DNA from 2 places in the Cryobacterium sp. TMT2-4 genome. Region 1 is predicted to be linked to the other one. Evidence: riboswitches for the same ligand, from Rfam matches in the RefSeq annotation. Region 1 holds a riboswitch; the other holds the start of a gene.
The links. Region 1 has a riboswitch for thiamine pyrophosphate ahead of E3O54_RS03055 (ECF transporter S component). Riboswitches for the same ligand answer to the same signal wherever they lie in the genome.
Positions count from the first base shown of each region.

Region 2: another riboswitch for thiamine pyrophosphate. It lies ahead of E3O54_RS16025 (3-oxoacyl-ACP reductase); the one in region 1 lies ahead of E3O54_RS03055 (ECF transporter S component).

Region 1 covers NZ_SOGE01000012.1:28,579-32,616, reverse strand. Annotated here, with positions in the region: gene E3O54_RS03065 (energy-coupling factor transporter transmembrane protein EcfT) at 1-308, opposite strand, end outside; gene E3O54_RS03060 (ABC transporter ATP-binding protein) at 305-1,828, opposite strand; gene E3O54_RS03055 (ECF transporter S component) at 1,839-2,471, opposite strand; TPP riboswitch at 2,509-2,618, opposite strand; gene nhaA (Na+/H+ antiporter NhaA) at 2,979-4,038, shown strand, end outside.
Region 2 covers NZ_SOGE01000046.1:63,152-67,189, forward strand. Annotated here, with positions in the region: gene E3O54_RS16015 (ABC transporter ATP-binding protein) at 1-206, shown strand, start outside; partial or broken gene E3O54_RS16020 (LLM class flavin-dependent oxidoreductase) at 203-1,518, opposite strand; gene E3O54_RS16025 (3-oxoacyl-ACP reductase) at 1,536-2,300, opposite strand; TPP riboswitch at 2,357-2,457, opposite strand; gene E3O54_RS17205 (hypothetical protein) at 2,742-2,870, shown strand; gene E3O54_RS16035 (putative quinol monooxygenase) at 2,914-3,207, shown strand; gene E3O54_RS16040 (RimK family alpha-L-glutamate ligase) at 3,631-4,038, opposite strand, start outside.

The DNA of each region.
Region 1 (4,038 bases):
GATCCCTCGGTCACGTTCACCAGCCCGAAAGACCAATAGACCGCCCCGGCCGCCTGCCCGTAGAGCAGGGTGGTGACGCCGGCGGTGGGTGCGGCGATCCAGACCGGCAGGGTGCGCACCGCGAAGGCCTTCAGGGACAGCCCGGCCCAGAAGAAGAGCACGAACTCGCAGGCGAGGGCGACGACTGCGGAGACCCAGTCGATGGTGAGGATGAGCACGCCCGCCAGCAGCAGCGCGGCGGCCAGCTTCGCGACCGGGTTGATCCGGAAGATGGCCTGGGTTCCCCGGGCAGGCGTCAGCACGCTCACCGGGACACCGCCGCCCGCGGCGTGACGCTGCGGCCGGCCCGCCCGGCCAGATGGTACTCCCGGTCAGCCAGGGCGACCACGAAGTCGGTGTCGTGCGAGACGGCGACCACCGCGGTGCCCTCCCGCAGGAGTTCGTCGAGCAGGGCCACGATCTCCCGCCAGGTGCGCAGGTCCTGGCCGAAGGTGGGCTCGTCGAGCATGAGCAGTCGTGGCTGGGTGGCCAGCACGGTGCCCACCGACAGCCGACGTTTCTCTCCGCCGGAGAGGGTGAACGGGTTCGCCTCGGCCAGGTGGTCCAGGCGCAGGCGCTGCAGCACCTCGTCGACCCGGGCATTGATGTTCGCCTCCGGCCGTTTGAGGGCGCGCGGCCCTACGGCGAGTTCGGCCCGCACGGTGGCGGCCACGAACTGGTGCTCCGGGCTCTGGAACACGGTGCCGATGCGGGTGAGCAGCTGGCGGGACTTCCAGCGGATCGGTTCCTCGTCGGCCCCGCCGGCGAACTCCGGGCTCGCGAGAACCGCTCCCCCGGCCGGTTTCAGCAGGCCGGCGAGGGTGAGCATCAGGGTCGATTTGCCGGCGCCGTTCGGTCCGGTGACTGCCAGAGCGGTGCCGGCGTGCACCGTGAGGTCGATGTCCCGGGCGAGCACGTCGGCGCGCGTGCGCGCGACCGCGAGGCCGGGCGTGCGGAGCAGAGGGACCGAGCCGGGCGCCGACGCCGAGCTGGTCTCGCGCCGCGATGCAGTCAGGCCGTTGCCCCGCCCGGGCACCCAGACACCCTCGGCCGCGAGCCGTTCCCCCTGACTGGTCAGCACGTCGTCGGGATGGCCGTCGGCCAGCACTCCCCCGGCCGCGTCGAGCACGATCACCCGGTTCACAAGGTTCTGCCAGACGGCGACCCGATGTTCGATCACGATGAACGTCGCCGCGGAGTTCTCGAGCACGCGGGCAACGGAATCGCGCACATCCAGCACGCCTCCAGGGTCGAGATTCGCTGTGGGTTCGTCGAGCAGCAGCAGCCCCGGCCGCATCGCCAGCACCCCAGCGAGGGCGAGGCGCTGCTTCTGTCCACCCGACAGCGACGACGTCGGATGGCTGAGCGGCAGGTTCAGGCCGACCATGTCCAGGGCGTCGCTCACCCGGCGCCAGATCTCTTCGCGGGGCACCCCAAGGTTCTCGCAGCCGAAGGCGACGTCGTCGCCCACCCGCGCCAGGATCACCTGGGAGTCAGGGTCCTGCAGCAGCAGCCCGGCCTGGCCGCGCGCTGCGGTCGGCTCGGCGCCGTTTACAAGCAGCTGACCGCGCTGCTCGCCCTCCTCGTCGCCGCCGAGAACCCCGGCGAGGGCGTGCAGCAGAGTGGATTTGCCGGCCCCGGAGGCGCCGAGCAGCAGCACGCGCTCGCCCGGCTCGATTCTCAGGTCGAGGCCGTTGACGGCCCAGCCCCGCCGCCCGGCATGCCGCCATCCCCAGCCGCGGGCCACGACGGACGCTCCCGAGACGGATGCCGCTGCTGCCGGTGTCATCGCCGTCCCCCTAGACCTGGGTGCGGTTCGATCGCCCGGCGGCGAACCGCGACAGTGCCCCGGTGCGGGCGAGGCCACGCATGGCCAGCCAGGACAGCAGTCCGGCCACGACAATGCCGGAGACGATCGAGGAGGCGGTGTAGATGGTGATGAAGGGAACGGCCGATCCGGGGTACCAGAGCAACAGGTCGTTGACGGCGAGGGCAAGGCCGGCACCCGCGCCGGCGAGCAGGGCCACGACGAGGCGGTAGTTGGCGTAGAAGAACAGCGCGAAGACCAGCTCCGCGCCGAGACCCTGCACCAGGCCGGAGACCAGGATGGTGGCTCCCCAGGCGGTGCCGCCGACCAGAGTCGACACGACCGCCGCCAGCAGCTCGGTGTAGAGCGCGGCGCCGGGTTTGCGGATGATGAGGCCGCCGAGTACGCCGGCGAACAGCCATCCGCCGCCCAGGAGAGCCTGCAGGCCCGGCAGCAGCGGGGTGAGCAGGCCGCTGAGCGGGTTGTACGCCTGGTTCCAGACGACGAAGATGAGCCCGCTGGCCACGCCGATGACACTGGCGATGACGATGTCGACGACCCGCCACCGGAAGTTACGCGGCTGGCGGGACGTGGTGGAGGTGAGAAGAGTTGTTGTAGCGTGCACTGGTCGTGCCCTTTCCGTAGATGGTTCCAGGGCACGGGAACGAGAAAATTTGCCTCCCTGCGCTGGCATGATCCAGATCAGGTTCGACGGTCGAAGCTTCAGAAGCTTCCTCTCAGCCCGGTTGACCGGACTCCCGTGTTCGATTCAAGTATAGACCTCGGCCTAGACTCGCGGGATGGAGTCCTCGCCTCGCCCCCGCATCACTGTCGGGCGCGAATGACGTTCACCGTTCTCCTGATCCTCGCCGGGCTGTTGCTTCTGTTGCTGCGCCACTTCATTTTGCGGCGACGACGGATGCGACGCGGGCTACCCGTGCGCGGACCCTGGCACATCCCCCGCAGTTGGCGGGAAGGGCCGGGCTCCCGCCAGCGGCTGGGACGCTGGCGGTGTAGCTGGCGCGGGCGGCGTTGACCGCCCGAACGCGGTACGCTCGACGTGGTGTGTCGGGAAGTCTGGTCGACAGCAATGTCCGTGTGCCACAAAATCCTGATTGACTGAGGCTCGTCCATGCCGAAACCATCACCTCTTCCTCCCACCCCGAAACTTAACGTCTTTCGCCGCAGCAGCTATCCCGAGTACCTGCACGTCTCGACGATCCTGCGCAAAGAGACCGTGGGCGGCGCTCTCCTGCTGGTGGCGACGGTTCTCGCGCTGACCCTGGCCAACACCGGGGCGTCCGATTTCTACTATGCGGTGCGGGACTTTCAGATCGGCTACGAGCCGTGGCACCTCAATCTGAGCCTCGGCGCGTGGGCCGCCGACGGACTCCTGGCGATCTTCTTCTTCATTGCCGGGCTCGAACTCAAGCGTGAGTTCGTCGCCGGCGATCTGCGAACCTTCAGCCGCGCGGTCGTCCCGGTCGCCGCGGCCGTCGGCGGCGTTATCGTTCCGGCTGTGATCTTCACCGCGATCGTGTTCAGCTCGGGGCCGGAAATGTTACGAGGCTGGGCCATCCCCACCGCCACCGACATCGCCTTCGCCGTGGCCGTGCTCGCCGTGATCGGCTCCAAACTGCCCAGCGCTCTGCGCATCTTCCTGCTGACCCTGGCCGTGGTCGACGACCTGCTCGCCATCGCCATCATCGCCTTCTTCTATTCCGGCGACCTCCAGCCTGTTCTGCTGCTGCTCGCCATCGTGCCGCTGAGCCTCTTCGCCTTTCTGGCGCATACGCACTCCTATCTGTTCGGCACCACCAGGTGGGCCGCGGGCGCCGTTCTGCTGCCGCTCGGCCTCGCCACCTGGGTTCTCGTGCACGGCTCCGGCATCCACGCCACGGTGGCCGGAGTGCTGCTCGGCTTCGCCGTGCCCGTGCTGCGCAGCCGACGTGGCGGCGGACCCGACGCCGGCCCGGGCCTGGCGCAGAACCTCGAGCACCGCATCCGCCCGCTCTCGGCCGGTTTCGCCGTGCCGGTGTTCGCGTTCTTCTCCGCCGGGGTCACGATCGGCGGCGTGTCAGGCCTGACAACGGCCCTCACCGACCCGGTCGCGATCGGAATCGTCGTCGCCCTGGTGGTGGGCAAGCCGGTTGGCATCATGCTCGCCACCTGGCTGGTCACCAAGACCACCC
Region 2 (4,038 bases), on a different contig from region 1:
TCACCCACGACATCCGTGAGGCGATTTACCTCGCCGACCGGGTGGTCGTCCTCAGCGCGCGGCCGGCATCCGTGCGGCTGAACCTGACCATTGACCTGCCCCGGCCGCGCGAGGTGTCGATGACCACCTCGGCAGAGTTCGCCGGATACGAACGCACGCTCCTGGCGACCCTGCACGAGGAAACTCTCCCGCCCAGAGGACCCTAAACCGCAGCGCCGACCGTGGGGCGTTCCAGCCCCAGGTGCCCACGCAAGGTATCCGCGGTATAGCAGGTGCGGAACAGACCGCGCCGTTGCAACACAGGGATCACCCGGTCCACGAACTCATCCAATGATTCCGGCAGCAGCGGCGGCATCACATTGAAGCCGTCCGCGGCACCGGAACGAAACCACAACTCGATTTGGTCGGCGATCTGCTCCGGCGTTCCGACCATGGTGCAATGCCCACCGCCGGCGGCGAGCCGGCCCAGCAACTGCCTTACCGTGGGCTGCTCAGCCTGGATAATTCGTAGGATGGTCGCATACCGACCCTGCGGCCCAGTGAAGCCGGCCAGCGGCGGCAGCGGCGGCACCGGCGCATCCAAATCCCAGGTACTGCAATCCTGTTGCACGAACGTTCCCAGCTGCGCGAGCGACTGCTCGGTCGGCAGGAGGGCATCGACCTCCGCTTGCTTCGCCCGCGCCTGCGCCTGTGTGGACCCCACATAAGTGACGAGACCGGGCATGATCAACACCGCATCCGGATCGCGTTTGGCTACGGCAATGCGCCGTTTCATATCCTGGTAGTACTCCTGTCCGCTGGCGAGGTCATATGCCACCGCATAGATACCTTCGGCATAACGGGCGGCCAGCTCCCGGCCAGGGACGGAGGCGCCGGCCTGAAACAGCACCGGTCGACCTTGCGGCGGGCGCGGCACCGTCAGCGGGCCATCCACCCGGAAGTGTTCACCGGAGTGGCCGATCGCTCGCACCCGGGCCGGGTCAGATAGAGACCTCCGCGGTCCAGGATCAGAGCATCGTCCTCCCACGAATCCCACAATTTCAGCGCCACCTCGATGAACTCGGCCGCCCGGCTATAGCGCTGATCGTGGGAGGGCAGCATGTCCATTCCATGGTTGCGGGCTTCGGCGTCAAACATGGAGGTCACCACGTTCCAGCCGATGCGCCCTTTACTGATGTGATCCAGGGATGCAAGCATGCGCGCAGCGTGGAAAGGGGTGTAAAAGGTCGCCGAGACGGTGCTGACCAGCCCGATCCGGCTCGTCGCCCGCGCCATCGCTGCCATCGCCGTCAGCGGCTCAAGAAACCACCGCGGGCCGGTACTCACATCGCCGACGGCTTGCCCGTCGGCGAAGAAAACGGCGTCAAAGAGGCCACGTTCGGCGCTTCGGGCGAGCCGTTCGTAGAAACTGATGTCTCCTAACTCTTCGATGGGCGACTGCGGCCGCCGCCAGGCGGCGCCGTGGTGGCCACAACCCATGAGGAACGCATTGAAGTGAAGCTGGCGCGGGGCTGACATGACCGGCGCGGCCCTAGTTAGTTCATCACCAGGCCGCCGTCGACTATCAGGTTCTGCCCGGTGACCGACCGCGCCCAGGGGGAGGCGAAAAAAAGTACCGCATCCGCAAATTCGGCCGGGGTTGTCACCTTGCGTAGCGGGGTGGAGGCGGCGATGAAGTCGAACACGTCCTCGGGGGTGGCCGCGCTGGCATCCGTGGTGCGCAGCAGCCCGCCGGAGACCATGTTCACGGCGATGTTGTGCAGGCCGAGGTCCGAGGCAAGGGTGCGGGTCAGGGAGAGCATGGCGGCCTTGGCGGCAGTGTAGTCGTGGTAAGGCACCACCGGGTTTTGGAAAAGGTTGGTGCCGATGTTGATGATGCGGCCGAACCCGGCCTCGCGCATGCCGGCCAGTGCCTGCTGGGTCGTGTTCAGGGCACCGCGGACACTGCCGGAGAACTGCGTCTCGAACTCGTTCCAGCTGATGACGGCAGCGCCGGAGCGGGCATCGCCGTTGAAGCTGAAATCGGCCAACGCGTTATTGACCACCGTTGTCACGGTGGAGCCAAAATGTGCCTGAGCCTGCGTGAGCATTGCCGCGACCTGGGCCGGTTCGGTGACGTCGGCCCGTACGGCAAGAGCATGTTCAGGCCCATAGCCGGCAGCCAGGGTTTCCGCCGCTGCGGCGCTGTTGTGATAGTTGATGACCACCCGGGCGCCCTGCGCCGCGAAAGCGTGCACGATGCTTTTACCCAGGCCGCGTGCACCGCCGGTGACCAGGACAATCTGTTCTGCTATTCGCATGATTTTCTTCACCTTGGGTATGGCGAAAGGACCAGATCCGGCACCAATGCGGTGCACGTAATTCTCCGTGACATCCCTTCGCTAGTTCGAACTAGATCAGGTTCAACGGGTGTCATCTCAGCCGACCGTCATGCAGTCGGCACCCCGTGTCGCTGGAGACGAGTATACGCAACGGCCTGGTACTTGGGAATTTGCGTCCTAAACTCAGAGACTGCCGGGCTGGTCGACTTTGTAAGATCGCTGTCGTCATTTGTGAGTCCATCGGCTCCGACAGCTCACGCGTATATCGCGGCCTTAAGACTGCTCGTGAATTCACGGACGCCGCGATGACGTCGTGGTTGTTTGTGACGGTTTGGGTGTTGAATCTCTCGCCGCCATCTCAGACCCCAAGCATAGGATGAATCCTCTCGCCGTTGCCCTGCACGACAACATCCGGGGTGCGTGCGCATTCTGTGTGGCATCCCACGGGACGCGGTCAAGGCCGGTGGGTGGCCGCTGCTTAGGGAGTACAACGGCGACGCCAGTATCCGTAATCTCGTAGTCGAGGGCTACCAGATCCTCAATTTCTAAGCACTACGCCCGACCTTCTACCCTGATGTGAATTGGAGTTTTCATGGCCCTGACAGTTCTTCTTGACCTTCGCCTAAAACCAGAGGCCGTTCTCGGGGCGGAGGCCATGCTGCGAGACATTTTGGTCGGAACCCGTGCATTTGAGGGGTGCCTGGGTGTTGATGTGTTGCTTGATTGCGATGATCCCGCCCACATGATCTTGCTGGAGCGGTGGGCGTCGGCCGACGCTGACGCGGCATATCGTCACTGGCGCGCGGGTGCGGGTGCGACCGATCTGGGCTCATTGCTGGCCAGTACCCCCCAAATCTCCATGTTTGAGATCGCCAGCGACATCTGACCGGGCACTACGGCGCATGCCCGAGATCATGCTCATGTCCCCGGTTGTGCGCCGTGATGTGTTCCCGGTTGGGGAACTGGGCCAGGTAAGCCGCCTACACTCGGCGCAGTTGCGGGTTAGCCCGCACACAACGCTCAGTCGGCCATGTATCACGCAGTTTGAAATGATGTCGTGGTGGCAAAGTCGGATACGACCATCCTGGTTGAGGGCAACCAGTACTTCCCGACTGAGTCGTAAAAGTCTGCGTACTTCTCCGGCGAAGAAATTCTTCGCCAATAGATCCCTCTCGCTGGCGTCGCAAAAGATGTCGGTATCTTCATCCCAACGCTGCATCGGTGGTATTGGCCTCCACGGCTAACCACCGTGGACCAACGAGAGTTTTATCCGTTTCGTGAGCTGGTACTGGGGCTGGCGCCACGTATTTCAGGCTGCGAGCTTTTTGAGGTACCGAGCCAGGGCACGTGGAGCCGAACGAGGGGCTTCGGCCTCAACGACCGCGTTGTAGTTCGTATTGGTGTTCACGTCGTAGGTGAGCACTCGGCCATCTTCGGCTTCGATGAACTCGATGCCGCAGACTTCCAACCCGGTGCGGCGCGCGAACTCGAGGTATTTCTCGATAATCGAGTGGTCGAAGTCTTCGCGCAGGCTGAACAGTTGCTGACCGGCTATGGGTGCGATGGTGGCGCCGGGAGGCATGATCAGCTCGCGCGTGATCGGGTCGATGGCGCAGGCATCCGCCGGGCACAGCTGGAAGCCGCCGCGTGCGGTGTCGGCTTTGACGGCGTAGATGAACTCGCCGCCCACGATCTCAACCCGGGTGATGAACGGTTC